Regions from separate parts of the Dechloromonas sp. ARDL1 genome, predicted to be linked through region 2. Evidence: predicted binding sites of a transcription regulator. Region 2 holds the regulator's gene; the other holds the start of a gene.

The links. Region 2 encodes FliA, which starts transcription of late flagellar genes. Its sites were predicted from a motif close to CTAAAGTTNNNNNNNNNNNNGCCGNTA; they were not measured.
Region 1: AB6Q56_RS20470 (surface-adhesin E family protein) is a predicted target of FliA. The motif match lies at 3,580-3,606, and genes of this name have one in related genera.

The regions. Positions count from the first base shown of each region.
Region 1 covers NZ_CP168939.1:4,133,960-4,141,619, reverse strand. The annotation lists gene AB6Q56_RS20490 (undecaprenyl-diphosphate phosphatase) at 1-470, opposite strand, end outside; gene AB6Q56_RS20485 (YkgJ family cysteine cluster protein) at 504-743, opposite strand; gene AB6Q56_RS20480 (LysE family translocator) at 749-1,384, opposite strand; gene thiC (phosphomethylpyrimidine synthase ThiC) at 1,463-3,379, opposite strand; TPP riboswitch at 3,435-3,530, opposite strand; gene AB6Q56_RS20470 (surface-adhesin E family protein) at 3,654-5,135, shown strand; gene AB6Q56_RS20465 (TetR/AcrR family transcriptional regulator) at 5,188-5,832, shown strand; gene AB6Q56_RS20460 (protein-L-isoaspartate O-methyltransferase family protein) at 5,893-6,546, shown strand; gene AB6Q56_RS20455 (rhodanese-like domain-containing protein) at 6,546-6,869, shown strand; gene AB6Q56_RS20450 (TolC family outer membrane protein) at 6,877-7,660, shown strand, end outside.
Region 2 covers NZ_CP168939.1:186,857-194,516, forward strand. The annotation lists gene flhA (flagellar biosynthesis protein FlhA) at 1-1,030, shown strand, start outside; gene flhF (flagellar biosynthesis protein FlhF) at 1,027-2,490, shown strand; gene AB6Q56_RS00905 (MinD/ParA family ATP-binding protein) at 2,483-3,373, shown strand; gene AB6Q56_RS00910 (RNA polymerase sigma factor FliA) at 3,373-4,125, shown strand; gene AB6Q56_RS00915 (flagellar motor protein) at 4,118-4,858, shown strand; gene motD (flagellar motor protein MotD) at 4,858-5,655, shown strand; gene AB6Q56_RS00925 (flagella synthesis protein FlgN) at 5,674-6,138, opposite strand; gene flgM (flagellar biosynthesis anti-sigma factor FlgM) at 6,138-6,434, opposite strand; gene flgA (flagellar basal body P-ring formation chaperone FlgA) at 6,488-7,162, opposite strand; gene flgB (flagellar basal body rod protein FlgB) at 7,306-7,660, shown strand, end outside.

The sequences.
Region 1 (7,660 bases), 560 kb from region 2:
GCCTGAGCGATGCCAAGCTTCAACGCATCGACCAGCGTCATATCCTCGACTCTTTCGACACGGATCTTGTGCTCTCGCTTTTCAGCCCACAGGATAACGAAGGCGCCCAGGATGAAGGTCGTCGCCACGGCAATCGGGTTGAACAGATTGGCCTTGATCGCCTTGCCGAAAGCCAGCCCGAGGATGGCCAGCGGCAGGAAGGCGACGAACAGGTTGAGGATGAATTTCTGCGCTGCCTTGTCGCTGAACGCACCGCGCGCCACCACCAGCAGGCGCTCGCGATATTCCCAGACGACGGCAAGAATCGCCCCGGACTGAATCACAATTTCGAACAATTTGCCGCGATCGTCGTTGAAATTCAACAAATCGCCAGCCAGAATCAGATGCCCGGTCGACGAAATGGGGAGAAATTCGGTCAGCCCCTCGACAATGCCGAGAATGAGCGCCTTGAGCAGGAGGATCGGGTCCATGGAATACAGCCTGATAGAGGAGGCCGCATTCTACTATCCCGGCCGGGTAGCCGCTTCCAGATTCGCCAGCCAGATCAGCGCCTGCTCGCGTGTCGCGCCGCACATTTCCGGCGACGGCTGCAGGCCGCCGCAGCAATCCGGCCGTTCGGGACGACCGAAAATGGTGCACCGATACTGATCATCGAGATGCGCGCAAGGCTGCCCCGCCGGTTTGTCCAGCGAAGAAATCGACGGCGCAACGCAGCAGGCGCCACAGCCAGGACGACACTCCATCGCGATCAACGCCCGCTCAGGAGACGCAGGCCCAGCAACAGGAACAGCCCGCCGGCGAGACGATCCAGCCATGCCGTGACGGCGGGATGCCGTGCCAGCCGCTCGCCCAAGGCGCCGGCAAAGAAACCGATCAGCGCGAACACCACGGCCGCCTGCACCGTAAAGATCACACCCAACTGCACGATCTGCCACGCCGCGGCACCCAGTTCCGCTTGCACGAATTGAGGAAGGAAGGCGAGAAAGAACAGCACCACCTTGGGATTGATGGCATTGGCCAGCAACCCGCGCCGAAACAAGCTTGCACAACTGTCGGTGGGAATGACCAGGCGTCGCGCGTCGGTCGGTGCCGCATGACGTAGCGCCTGAATGCCGAGCCAGATCAGGTACACGCCCCCCGCCACGCGCAAGGCGCCGAATGCCAGTTCGGAAGCGACGATCAGCGCCCCAACCCCGAGCGCGGCCAGCGCGGTGTGATTCAGGCACCCCGCCGCACACCCCAGGCCAAACGCCACGCCTTGCCGGCGACCGCGCGCCATGCCCAAGGCCAGCACGAGCAGATTGTCAGGCCCCGGTGCCAGCGTCAGCAATACCGACGCGGCAACAAAGGGAAGCAGCTGGGAAGAAGAGAGAAAGACATCCATGGCGCAAGGTTAAATGAAAAACGGCGGGAACCCTCCCGCCGTTTTTCGTTACGGATTAGCCGAAATCAATCGCCGGCTTTACACCTTGCGGTAGACCTCGGCGCCACTCTTCACGAACTCGACCGCCTTGGCCGCCATTCCCTTCTCCAGCGCCTCACCTTCGTTCAAGCCCTGCGCTGCCGCGAAGTCGCGTACGTCCTGGGTGATCTTCATCGAGCAGAAGTGCGGGCCGCACATCGAGCAGAAATGAGCGACCTTGGCCGATTCCTTGGGCAGGGTCTCGTCGTGGAATTCGCGCGCCTTGTCCGGGTCGAGGCCGAGGTTGAACTGGTCTTCCCAGCGGAACTCGTAGCGCGCCTTGGACAACGCGTTGTCGCGGATCTGCGCGCCGGGATGGCCCTTAGCGAGGTCGGCGGCGTGCGCGGCGAGCTTGTAGGTGATGATGCCTTCCTTGACGTCATCCTTGTCCGGCAGGCCCAGGTGCTCCTTGGGCGTGACGTAGCAGAGCATGGCCGTGCCGTACCAGCCGATCATCGCGGCGCCGATGCCGCTGGTGATGTGGTCGTAGCCCGGGGCGATGTCGGTGGTCAGCGGACCAAGGGTGTAGAACGGGGCTTCCTTGCAGTATTCGAGCTGCAGATCCATGTTCTCCTTGATCAGGTGCATCGGCACATGGCCCGGGCCTTCGATGATGGTCTGCACGTCGTGCTTCCAGGCGATCTCGGTCAGCTCGCCCAGCGTCTTCAGTTCGCCGAGCTGCGCTTCGTCGTTGGCGTCGTAGATCGAGCCTGGACGCAGGCCGTCGCCGAGGCTGAAGGCGACGTCGTAGGCCTTCATGATTTCGCAGATTTCCTCGAAATGCGTGTAGAGGAAGCTCTCCTTGTGGTGCGCCAGGCACCACTTGGCCATGATCGAGCCGCCGCGCGAAACGATGCCGGTCATCCGGTTGGCGGTCATCGGGATGTAGCGCAGCAGCACGCCGGCGTGGATGGTGAAGTAGTCGACGCCCTGCTCGGCCTGTTCGATCAGCGTGTCGCGGAAGATTTCCCAGGTCAGGTCTTCGGCCTTGCCATTGACCTTTTCCAGCGCCTGGTAGATCGGCACGGTGCCGATCGGCACCGGGCTGTTGCGGATGATCCACTCGCGGGTTTCGTGGATGTTCTTGCCGGTGGACAGATCCATCACCGTGTCGCCGCCCCAGCGGATCGACCAGGTCATTTTCTCGACTTCTTCCTGAATGGATGAGCCGAGCGCCGAGTTGCCGATGTTGGCGTTGATCTTGGTGAGGAAGTTGCGGCCGATGATCATCGGCTCGCTTTCCGGGTGGTTGATGTTGTTCGGGATGATGGCGCGGCCACGGGCGACTTCGCTGCGCACGAACTCCGGAGTGATTTCTTCCGGAATGCTGGCGCCGAAATTCTGGCCGGGATGCTGGCGACCGAGCAGCTTGGCCATCTTGTCGCCCATCGGGCCGGTGGCCTTTAGCGAGTCGATGTAGGCACGGCGGTTCAGGTTCTCGCGAATCGCGACGTATTCCATTTCCGGCGTGACGATGCCCTTACGCGCATAGTGCATCTGCGACACGTTGGCGCCGGCCTTGGCACGGCGCGGCTTGCGATGCAGGCCGGGAAAACGCAGTTCTTCGAGCGCCTTGTCGGCGGCCCGCTGGCGACCGTAGTCGGAGGTCAGGTCCGGCAGTTCCTCGGTGTCGCCACGTTCGGCAATCCACTGGGCGCGCAGCGCCGGCAGGCCGGAACGGATATCGATCTTGGCGGCCGGATCGGAATAGCCGCCGGAGCAGTCGTAGACAAAAATCGGCGGATTTTTTTCCCCGCCCATGCCGGTCGGCGTGTCAGCCTGCGAAATTTCCCGCATCGGCACCTGGATATCCGGGCGCGAACCCTCGACGTAGATCTTGCGCGAGTTCGGCAGCGGCTGGATGGCGGCCTCGTCGACATGGGCATTGGCGGCGAGGAAGGTGTCTTTGGCGTTCATGGAAGCTCCGTGCGTGAATACAGCCTGGTAAGACGCGCAAGGAGCGGGCTGGGTTCCACCACAGCGTTCGTTTCCCTACGACGGCATGACCCGGTCAGGTTCGAAGGGTATTTCTCAGCCTGCTTATCCGCCGGCACCCCTAACGAGTGGGCTGCAAGTTACTGGAAATACAGGCAAAATGCAAGGAACGACAAATTCCGCTCAAGATTTTCAGAAATCAGCCGAAATATCTTCGACAAGATGCGGAATTCAAAGAAAAACCAAGGGAAACAAGATGCGCTACCTGATCATTGCCAGCCTACTGGCCCCCCTGCCCTGGAGCGTGTCGGCTGCGCCGACATGGCAAGTGATTTCGTCCGAACCCGGGAAGCGCATCGAACTTGACCGGACCAGCCTGAAGCGCGACGGCAACACGGTACAAGCCCAGGGCCGCGTTGTTCTCGAAAAGGAACTCACTGACTCAAAATCCGGCGCCGGCTACCGCGTCATCGAAGCCGTCACCCGCTACGATTGCAGCACGCGCAATGCCAACACCATCAAGCGCATCTTCAAGAAAAACGAATCCGAGGTCATCCGCGAGGAGGACATCAAGGGCGCAGAGCTCCCCGTCCGCTCCGGTACGCTGGATGACAAGGTACTGCGCGAAGTATGCCGCCCGCCGAAAGACACGCCCGCCGAACTCGCCAAGAAGGCAAATGAGGCTGGCACCGAACTAAAAGCAGCCAACGAGGCCGTACTCAAGACGGAAATGGCCAAGGCCGAAAAGCCCGCCCCCATCAAGGCGGCCGACACCACCGCCAAGGAAGCCGAGCATTCGGCCATTCCATCGATTCGCCCAAATCTGAAAGCGGCGCTAGAAGCCTCTCGCGAGCCTACGAAGGAGGCCGCCAAGGAACCCGTGCCAACAGCCAGCGCACCGGTCGCCAAGCCCTCCCCCAAGCCCCCGGCCGTCGCGGCGCCCAAGGCGCAAACCGTTATCGTCCACACCTCACCGACGCCTGCGGCCAGGCCTAAGAAAACAATCAAACCCGAAGGCTACATGCTGGAACTCGCCCACACCGAAGCGGTTGTCCAACATGCCAATATCCACTGGGACTACGAAGGTCCGGGCGGCCCGGACAACTGGAGCAGGCTGGACCCACGCAACAAACTGTGCGCCACCGGCGAACGCCAGTCGCCTATCGACATCAAGGATGGCATCAAGGTCGACGTCGAGCCGATTGCGTTCAAGTACCAATCCTCCACCTTCCGCATCGTCGACAACGGCCACACCGTACAGGTGCAGGTTGGCGAGGGCTCGATCTCGCTGACCGGCAAGACCTACGAGCTGGTCCAGTTCCACTTCCATCGTCCGTCGGAAGAAAAGATCAATGGCCAGCGCTTCGACATGGTCGCCCACCTGGTGCACAGGGCCGACGATGGTCAACTGGCTGTAGTTGCGGTACTCCTCGAACGCGGCACCGAAAACCCGTTCATCCAGACCCTGTGGAACCATATGCCGCTCGAGCGGAACATGCCGGTCGCCCCGCCGAGCGCCAGCGTTGACTTGAACGCCCTCCTCCCGACCTCGCGCAACTACTACACCTACATGGGGTCACTGACCACACCTCCTTGTTCCGAAGGCGTGCTTTGGCTGGTCATGAAGCAACCGGTGCAAGTCTCCCAGGAGCAGATCAATATCTTCAGCCGCCTGTATCGCAACAACGCCCGCCCCATTCAATCCACCAGCGGCCGTCTGATCAAGGAAGGCCGTTGACCTGAGGTAAAACGCGATGGTAATTTAATGACCAAAGAGTCATTAAATTACCATGTCGTTGCCCCCTCCTCCCCGCAAACGCCGCAAGGAAGCCCGCCCATCAGAGTTGCTTGCGGCCGCTCTCGACCTCTTCGTGGAGAAAGGTTACGCCGCCACGCGCCTGGAAGACGTCGCCTCCCGTGCCGGTGTTTCGAAGGGTACGCTCTACCTGTACTACGAAAACAAGGAAGCGCTGTTCAAGGCCGTCATTCAAGAAGGCATCATTCCGGTGATTGCCGAAAACGAGGCCATCGCGGCCCAGCACACGGGCAGCAGCTTCGACCTGATGGAAAAGCTGCTCGCCAACTGGTGGGTCAAAATCGGTCTGACAGCCTTCGCCGGGATACCAAAACTGATGGTAGCCGAAGCCCGGAACTTCCCGGAACTTGGATGTTATTACGTCGAGAATGTCATCAACCGTGGCCGCGCTCTGGTTGGTAGCGCGCTGAAACGCGGCATGGCGAGCGGTGAATTCCGGGAGATGGATGTCGAAACGACCATTGATGTGGTGATCGCGCCCATCCTGATGCTGCTGATATGGCACCATTCGATGAGTTGCTGCGTCGAAAGCGAAGGTAATCCGCAGCAATATCTGCAGATTCACATGGATCTCTTGCGCCACGGTTTGTGCCGGATGGAAAAGGAGAGTCGGGTATAATTTCGATTTGTCGGAATCAATATATTAGCCTGTGCTAATATTATGCCTGCGGAGACCCCAATGAACATCGAGCAAGCGCGCTTCAACATGATCGAACAGCAGATCCGTCCCTGGGATGTTCTGGATCCGCAAGTTCTCGACCTTCTTTTCGTCGTCAAGCGCGAGGACTTCGCGCCGGCCGCCTATCGCAACCTGGCATTCGCCGATATGGAAATCCCGATCGGTGATGGCCAGACCATGCTGGCTCCGAAGATCGAAGCCAAGATGCTGCAGGAACTCGGCATCAAGAAAACCGACAAGGTACTCGAAATCGGCACCGGCAGCGGCTACATGGCTGCCTTACTCGCTGCGCGCGCCGAACACGTGGTAACGGTTGAGATCCGCCCGGAAATCGCTGCCGCCGCCAAGGAAAACCTGGCGCGCGCCGGCGTCGGCAACGTTTCGATCGAAGTAGGCAACGGTGTTGACGGCTGGTCGCAGCGCGGCCCCTACGATGCCATCGTCGTTTCCGGCTCGGTTCCCAGCGTCTCTCCCTCCCTGCTCAAGCAACTGCGCGTCGGTGGCCGTCTCGCCGTCATCACCGGCGAAGCGCCGGTGATGGAAGCTCAGCTGATCACCTGCACGGCCGAGGGAACCTATAACACCGTCAATCTCTTCGAAACCGTCGTTCCGGTGCTCGATGGAACTGGCGCCAAGGATCAATTCTCCTTCTGATGCAACAACTACGCGTACAACAACTGGCCGAATGGCTGGCCGACGCAAATCGGCCCGACCCTGTCCTGCTTGATGTACGCGAGCCGTGGGAAACTGAACTCTGCCGGTTGGCGGGCTCTTTGCACATCCCGATGCATCTTGTTCCGATTCGTTGCGGGGAAATCGATACCGGCCGCGATGTCGTGGTGATCTGCCACCACGGCAGTCGCAGCTTGCAGGTTGCCATGTTCCTCGAACGGAAGGGCTTCGGCTCGGTGCTCAACCTGATGGGCGGCGTCGATGCATGGGCTGGAGAGATTGATCCGAATATGCGTCGCTACTGAGGATGTCATGAAAAAACTAGTCTGGCTTTTCCTCTCTCCTCTGATCGCCACACCGCTCTGCGCCGCTGACCTGATGCAGGTCTATCGCCAGGCAAAAACCAACGACCCGACTTTCGCAGCAGCCCGCGCCACGCTCGACGCCGGGCAGGAAAAACAGCCGCAAGCGCGCGCCGGCCTGCTGCCGAGCCTCTCGCTTTCAGGCAATACGACGTGGAATGAAAACGAGCTGTCGACCCACAACGGCCCGACGATCGCCAAGCCGAAATACAACGCCAACGGTTACCAACTCACCCTCTCGCAGCCCTTGTTCCGCTGGCAGAACTGGATTGCCTACGACCAGTCCAAGATGCAGGTTGCGCAGGCCGAAGCCAATTTCGGTCTGGCCCGCCAGGACCTGATCCTGCGCGTGGCCCAGGCTTACTTCGACGTGCTTTACGCCCAGGAAAGCCTGGCAGCCGTCAAAGCCAACAAGCAGGCCATTGCCCAACAACTGGAACTCGCCAAGAAGAGCTTTGAGGTCGGCACGGCGACAATCACCGACACACACGAGGCACAAGCCCGTTACGACTTGGCCAGCGCCCAGGAAATCGCTGCCGACAGCGACCTCGAAGTCAAGCTGCGCGCCCTGCAGGCCATCATCGGCCAGGAACCTGGACCCCTCGCCCAACTGCGCAAGGCGGCGGAACTGACGGCTCCGCAACCGGGCAACATGGCGGAATGGGTCAATGCCGCCGAAAGCGGCAGCCTGAACGTACAGGTCCAGCAGTACAACGCGAACATTGCCGCCCGCG
Region 2 (7,660 bases):
GGCTGATGTGGCGCCACTCGATGTGCTCGGGCTGGAGGTTGGTTACCGCCTGATTCCGCTGGTCGACAAGTCGCAGGACGGCGAGTTGCTGCGCCGTATACGTGGCATCCGCAAGAAATTCGCGCAGGAGGTTGGTTTCCTCGTATCGCCGGTTCATATCCGCGACAACTTGGAACTGAAGCCGAATACCTACCGAATTTTGCTCAAAGGGGTGGAGATCGGCCAGGGCGAGGCCTATACCGGTCAGTATCTGGCGATCAATCCGGGGCGCGTTGCCGGCACATTGAACGGCGTGAGCACCAAGGATCCGGCATTTGGCCTGCCGGCAACATGGATCGATGCGGCGCAGCGCGATCAGGCGCAGGCTTACGGCTATACCGTCGTCGATGCCTCGACGGTCGTTGCCACGCATCTGAATCATCTCATCCTGACGCATGCGGCCGAGTTGCTGGGGCGCCAGGAGGTGCAACAGTTGCTCGACCATCTAGCCAAGGAAATGCCCAAGCTGGTCGAGGATCTGGTTCCCAAGGTCCTGCCGCTCGGCACCTTGCAGAAAGTCCTGCAAGGCATGCTCGAAGAAGGCGTCCATATCCGCGACATGCGGACCATCATCGAAACCGTTGCCGATCATGCAACGCGGACCCAGAACGCGGACGACCTCACCATTCAGGTGCGCATGGCGCTGGGGCGTGCCATCGTCCAGCAGCTTTTCCCCGGGACTGGCGAAATGCAGGTCATGTCGCTGGACCCGACGTTGGAGCGCCTGCTCACCCAGGCGGTGGCTGGCGGCTCGGAAAACACCAGTTTCGAGCCCGGTTTGGCGGATACGCTGATTCGTGAGACCGCAACTGCTGCCGGGCGCCAGGAAAGCCTGGGCTTGCCCGCCGTATTGTTGGTTCCTGGCAGTCTGCGCTTGCTGCTGTCCAGGTTCTTGCGCCGCACCATTCCTCAACTCAAGGTGCTTTCGCACAATGAAGTGCCTGAAGCCCGAATCATCAAGGTGACCTCGATCATCGGAGGTAGAACATGAACGTCAGAAAATTCATCGCCGCCAACGCAAGGGATGCCTTGAGGAAGGTCAAAGAGACCTTGGGCAACGACGCGATCATTCTCTCCAACCGAGGAGTTCCCGGCGGGGTGGAGATCATGGCCGTCGCCGCAAGGGATATGGCCATGATCGTACCGACACCGGTCGCCGACAGCGCTCCGGCGCAGCAACGTCCGCAGCCCAAGGTCGATGTCGAGGATGATTATCGGGTTGTGCTCAATTCGGCCCGCGCCCGCATTTCGCAGCCAACGCCGCCGGTAGCCGTGCCATCGGCGCCGCAGCAGGCGACCAGGCCGACTGTGAATCATGCTTTCCTGGCCAAGCCGGCGGCAACCGTGAATGCCGGTATCCCCAAGACCGGCGCGTTGCGCAATCTAGAAATGTCCCGCCCATCGCAGCCTCCCGTGCAGCCCCGTCCGGCGCCCGTTGTCCCCCCCGTCGCTGCGGCAATTCCGCAGCCGCCTGCCGCATCGCGGCGGGCCGAAGCCGAAGTCGTACCGATGGAGGTCATGGAGGAAATTCGTTCGCTACGCAAGATCGTCGAGCAACATCTGGCCGGCTTCGCCTGGGGCGAGGTGGCGCGTTCGGAGCCGGTGAAGACCGACATTCTCCGCCAGATGCTCGATGCCGGGTTCTCGCCGCAGTTCGCTCGCGACCTGTTGTCCGATCTGCCGGTGGACATGAGTGCTGTCGAAGCCATGGCTTGGGTCAAGGGCGCGGCCGATCGTTCGCTGATGACGCTGGGCAACGAAAATGACATCGTCGATCGAGGTGGTGTCTATGCGCTGGTTGGGCCGACCGGCGTGGGCAAGACTACCACAACCGCCAAGCTGGCCGCACGCTGTGTGCTGCGTCACGGGCCGAGCAAGGTGGCCCTGGTCACCACCGACGGTTACCGGATCGGTGCCCACGAACAATTGCGCATCTATGGACGTATCCTCGGAGTGTCCGTGCATCTGGTCAAGGATGCCGCAGAATTGCGCCAGACACTCAGCGAACTGCAGCACAAGCACATGGTGTTGATCGATACCATGGGTATGAGCCAGAAGGACAAGCTGGTTCCCGAATTGACCGACATGCTGGCCGGATGCGACGTGCAGCGGGTGCTGCTGCTCAATTCGACCGCGCGCGGCGATACTCTGGATGACGTGGTGCGTGCCTATGCCGGCGATTCGCTGGCTGGCTGTATCCTGACCAAGATCGACGAGGCGGCCAGTCTTGCCACGGCACTCGACGTGATCATGCGTCACAGCCTGAAGCTGCTCTACGTCTCGAATGGGCAGCGCGTGCCCGAAGATATTCATCTCCCGAACCGGAGCTATCTGCTGCATCGTGCTTTCAAGGACGTGCCGGAAGCCTCGCCCCACAAGTATGACGGGATCGAACCGGCCATGATGATGGCGAACGCCGGTATGGTTGCGGCGGGAGGGCGTCGTGGCTGATTTTCGCGTCGACCAGGCTGCCGGCCTGCGTCGGCTTCTCGGGGGCGGGCAGCAACTGCAAGTAGTCACCTTTGTTGCCGGTTGCGAAGGTGTCGGACGCAGTGTGGCCGTGGCCAACATCGGCGTGGCCTTGGCGCGTCTTGGCAAGGAGGTGCTGATCATCGACGAGCATGCGCCGGGCGATGACATCGCCGCCACCTTTGGCTTGGTCGCCCGCAGCGATCTGCTCAATGTGGTGCAGCGCGAATTGCCACTGTCGCAAGTGCTGCTGCAGCCGATGCACGGTCTTCGCGTCCTGCCGGCAGCGCGTGCGGTGAAGAAACTGGGACGTCTGTCCCTGCATCAGCAGCAGACCCTGCTCGATGCCATGTCGGGTCTCGACCGGCCTGTCGATGTGATTCTGGTCGATGCCAGTACAGCGCATCCTCACGGATTTTCTCCGTTTGGCATCGCGGCTCAGGAGGCGGTGGTCGTTCTCTCTGGAAGCAGTGCATCGATCACCGAAGCCTATTCGCTCATCAAGAAAGTGAGCCATGCTTTTTCCCGGAAGCATTTCCGCATTCTGGTGAACAAGGTGCGCAGCCAGCCCGATGCCCGATCGATCTACGAGAACATCGCTCAGGTCGCCGCTCAGCGCGGTATTGCTCGCCTGGATTATGCCGGAGCCGTCCCGCTGGATGAGTCCCTTCGTCTAGCCGCTCAGTTGTGTCGCCCGGTGCTGGTGCAGGCTCCGGATTCGGTAGCAGCTACAGCGTTCCGCGATATCGCCTCGGACATGCTGTATTGGCAGCGCAGCGAAAGCGAGGCCGGCGGAGTCGAACAGTTCATGCAGCAACTGCTACACTTGAGCCAACGTATAACTCCCAACGTATTACGAGCCTGATGTATACCGCTGCCGGGCAGCCAGACAGGGAACAGTTGGTTCAGCGCTTCGTGCCGCTGGTGAAACGTGTCGCCTACCATTTGATGGCGCGCCTGCCGCCCAGCGTTCAGTTCGATGATCTGGTCCAGAACGGGATGATCGGGCTGCTGGATGCCATCGACCGTTATCAGGAAGGGTTCGGGGCGCAGTTCGAAACCTATGCCACGCAGCGAGTGCGCGGCGCGATGCTCGACGGCCTGCGGGAAAACGACTGGTTGCCCCGGAATCTCAGGCGTGAATTGCGCCGTATCGAAACAGCGATCAATCAGCTCGAACATGAGTACGGGCGGGCGCCATCCGAGCGCGAACTAGCCGATTCGTTGGGCCTTTCTCTCGCCGATTATCAGAAAACCCTGCACGACGCGCGCGGTCACCAACTCGTCTATTTCGAGGATTTTTCCGGTGAGGGCGATGACGACTTTCTGGAGCGTCACTTCACCGACAACAACGCCGATCCGGCTGCGATACTTGAAGATCAAGGCATGAAGGCGCTGCTGGTGTCAGCCATTGGTGATCTGCCCGAGCGTGAGAAGCTGATGATGGCGCTTTACTACGAGCAGGACCTCAATCTCCGGGAAATCGGTGAGGTCATGGGGGTCAGTGAGTCACGGGTCTGCCAGCTACATAGCCAGGCTATTGCCCGGTTGCGAACCCGCATGGTGGGGGAAGTGCCCAAGGCAGCCAAACGACGCAAGGAGCGTGCGGGTGGATAAGATCAGTCTGGCCGGTCTGGCCATTGGATTGTTCGCCATTGTCGGCGGCCAGTATCTCGAAGGTGGGCATGTCGGCTCGCTGGTTCAGCCGACCGCTCTTTTGATTGTTCTCGGCGGCACGCTGGGTGCCGTCCTACTGCAAAGCCCTATCCATGTTTTTCGACGGGGCATGAAGATGGTCAAGTGGGTGTGGGTTCCACCGGTCATCGAGCAGAAGCGGCTGATCGAGCAAATACTGATGTGGAGCCAACTTTCGCGACGCGAGGGCCTGCTGGCGCTGGAAAACCAGATGCCTCGCGTCAAGGACGAATTCACCAAACGCGGCCTGCAGCTCTTGGTCGATGGCGCCGACCCTGAGCGTATCCGAGAGTTGCTCGAAGTGGAGATCGACACCTACGAGGATGAGCTGCGGCAGTCCGCCAAAATCTGGGAATCCGCAGGAGGCTACTCGCCGACCATCGGCATTCTTGGTGCGGTCATGGGGCTGATCCACGTGATGGAAAATTTGTCCGATCCGACCAAACTGGGGGCCGGTATCGCGGTTGCCTTTGTCGCTACGATCTATGGCGTAGGCTTGGCCAATCTGGTCTATCTGCCGATTGCCGGGAAGCTGAAGTATTACATCGGCCGCATGGTGGCGACCCGTGAAATGCTGGTCGACGGACTGGTCGGTATCGCGGTGGGCGACAATCCGCGCATCATCGAAGGTCGTCTCAAGGGCTATCTGCACTGATGGCTCGGCGTCGCCGCGAGGAAGAGCATGAAAACCACGAGCGGTGGCTGGTGTCATACGCCGATTTCATCACCCTGCTTTTCGCTTTCTTCGTGGTCATGTATGCCATCTCGTCGGTGAATGAGGGGAAATACAAGGTTCTGTCCAATTCGCTGACCAACGCTTTTAAAAATACGACAGGGCAACCGGGGGGGCAGCCGATTGCGACCATTCAGGGGGCGCCGTTGCTGCCGGTGAAGCCGATTGCCAAGCCCGACAAGCTACCCGATCAGAAGAAGGTGGAAGAAAAAAAGAGCGAGCAGCGACAGAAGATGCGAAATGTCGCCGACGATATCAAGAATGCACTGCAGCCCTTGATTGCGCAGGGCAAAGTGAAGTTGCTCGAAACCAGTCGCGGCGTCACGGTCGAGATCAACGACAGCATTCTTTTTCCGGCGGGTCAGGCCAGGTTGCAAGCAGCATCGATCAGTGCAATGCAGGCGATCGCCCAGGTTCTAGCTGATTCTGATTTTCCGATCACGATTGAGGGGCACACCGACAACGTGCCGATCGCCACGGCACAATTCCCGTCGAACTGGGAGTTGTCGGCCATGCGGGCCACCACCGTGCTGCGACTGTTCAACGAAGGCGGTGTCGGCGCCGAACGCCTGACTGCCATCGGTTATGGCGAAACACGGCCCCTGGAAACGAATACGACCGTAGAGGGAAGGGCCAGGAATCGCCGCGTCAGTATCCTGATCGATTCAAACCGTCCGGAGGAGCCGACGGAAGTGAAGGAACTGCGTCCGGGGCAGTGAGCGGGCTGTCCTGCTTGCTCAGGCCGAGTCGACGATACGACTGCCCGAACTGCCCATGGTCTGGCCGCTGGCCCCGTAGAGACTTGAGGATTCCGGCGGTTGGGTCAGGATAGCGAGCGCTTCCGTTGCGTTCCTAAGGTGCATTTCGACCAACTGAATGTTCAGGTCATGCAGTGCCTTGGCTTCGCGGGCCAATTCCAGAAGTTGCTGCCAGTTTTTCGCAACGGCGGCATCTGCGGTGTTGTCTTCCAACCAGCGCTGCATGCTGGCTTTGGCTCCGGGCTGCCCGGTGGCGCCGATGGCTGCCATGCGCTCACCTTCGGCACTGTTCATTTGCGCAATTAATGGCATCTTTTCTGCCGTGATCGCTTGCAGGGCGTCGGCATTGGCCTTTTTCAGGCTGTCCTGTTCTTGATCGAGCAGCGAAATGAACCGGGAAACCAGTTCAATTTCACGAGCCAGGATGCCGGCAAGGTCAGGCATCAAACCTGGTGCTTGCCGTCGCGGCCCAGCAGGTCGCGGGTCGATTCGATCAGGCGGTCAGCGATTGCTTCCGGATTGATCTTGAAACGTCCTTCCGAAATGGCCTGCTTGATCTCCTGGATACGTGCCGTGTTAACCGGGGGCTGATTGGCACCCGCATTCAGGCTGCCAGCCACCTGGCTCAGACTAACCGCATCCTGTGCCGGCGTTGCGATAGCCGTTTGAGGCGCCGATGGCTTGCTCGAAAGGCCGGTCGTCGTGGGCTTGTAACTGTTGTCGATCTTCATGGTGATCATCTCAAAACTTTTTTCTCAATCCTGTTAACGACCGTTCGAGGCAGAACTTTAGCCTAAAAAGATATTTCTACACTACCGTCAGCTTTGGCCGCACCGCTGACTGTTTGTCCCGAACTCATCCGAATCTGTGCAATCTGTCCCTCGGCGGCATTGTTCATGGCTTTCCCTTCGGAACTGACAGCAAATCCCGGGCCTGTCGAGATGACGCGTACGGTCTGCCCTTGCCGGATAACCAGCGGCGCGATGAGTTGGTCTGATCGTAGCGGCTGCCCGGCGCCCAGCGAGTTACGCAAGGTCTTGCCGATAGCGAGCTGCGGGTCACCAAGAATACCGGTGGGCATGGCGCTCAAGTCGCCGGTGCTGACGATCAGATCGCCGGCGGAAATGGTCTGGCCGGCCGCAAGGGGGCGACTTGTAGTGAGGTAGTTACCGGTGATGGCGATATGCACGGGTACCAGCACACTCCAGATGGCCGGTCCCAGGCAGCGCACGCCGACATGGGTCTTGCCGCTGAGCCGGGTTCCGGAGGGTGAAAAGGCTTCGTGAGCGGTGCACGGAGGCAGGCGGGTAACGTCCAGAGTGCCCATCTTGACCTGCACTTTGCCTGGCAAGCCCAGCGTTTGTTGCCGGACGTAGCGCTCGGCGGTATCGAGGACGAGATCGGTTTCCGCCGTGTGGCCGGTGACGGCGAGCGCGAGGAAAAACAGGGAAGCCAAGTATCGGGTCATCCGTACATTTTGCCTGAGCAATCAGGATGCTGCATGTCTTCCGGCAAGAATTGCCGAAGGTCTTGCCGGAAAGTGACTGATTTGCCGTTCGCCGGCCATGGCACGGAGCGTGCTATCCACAGACTGATCATCCGGAGTTCATCATGGCAAGCATCGAACAAAGTATTTCCGTCTACAGTCAGGCGCTCAACCTGCGTACCCAGCGTCATCAGGTTTTGGCGTCCAATATTGCCAATGCCGATACCCCGCAGTACAAGGCGCGCGATTTCAACTTCGAGGCCGCCATGCAGAACGCGATGGGTGGCCGCATGCAGGCCGGTGGCGTGGCGCTGGCGCGCACCTCGTCGGGGCATATCGCGGGCGGTTCGGCCAGCGGACCGGCAGTGCTTCAGTTCCGCAAGGAAACCCAGTCGGCTGTGGACGGCAACACGGTGGATATGGATGTCGAGCGCGCGCAGATCGCCGAGAACGCCATGCAGTACCAGATACTGACCCAAT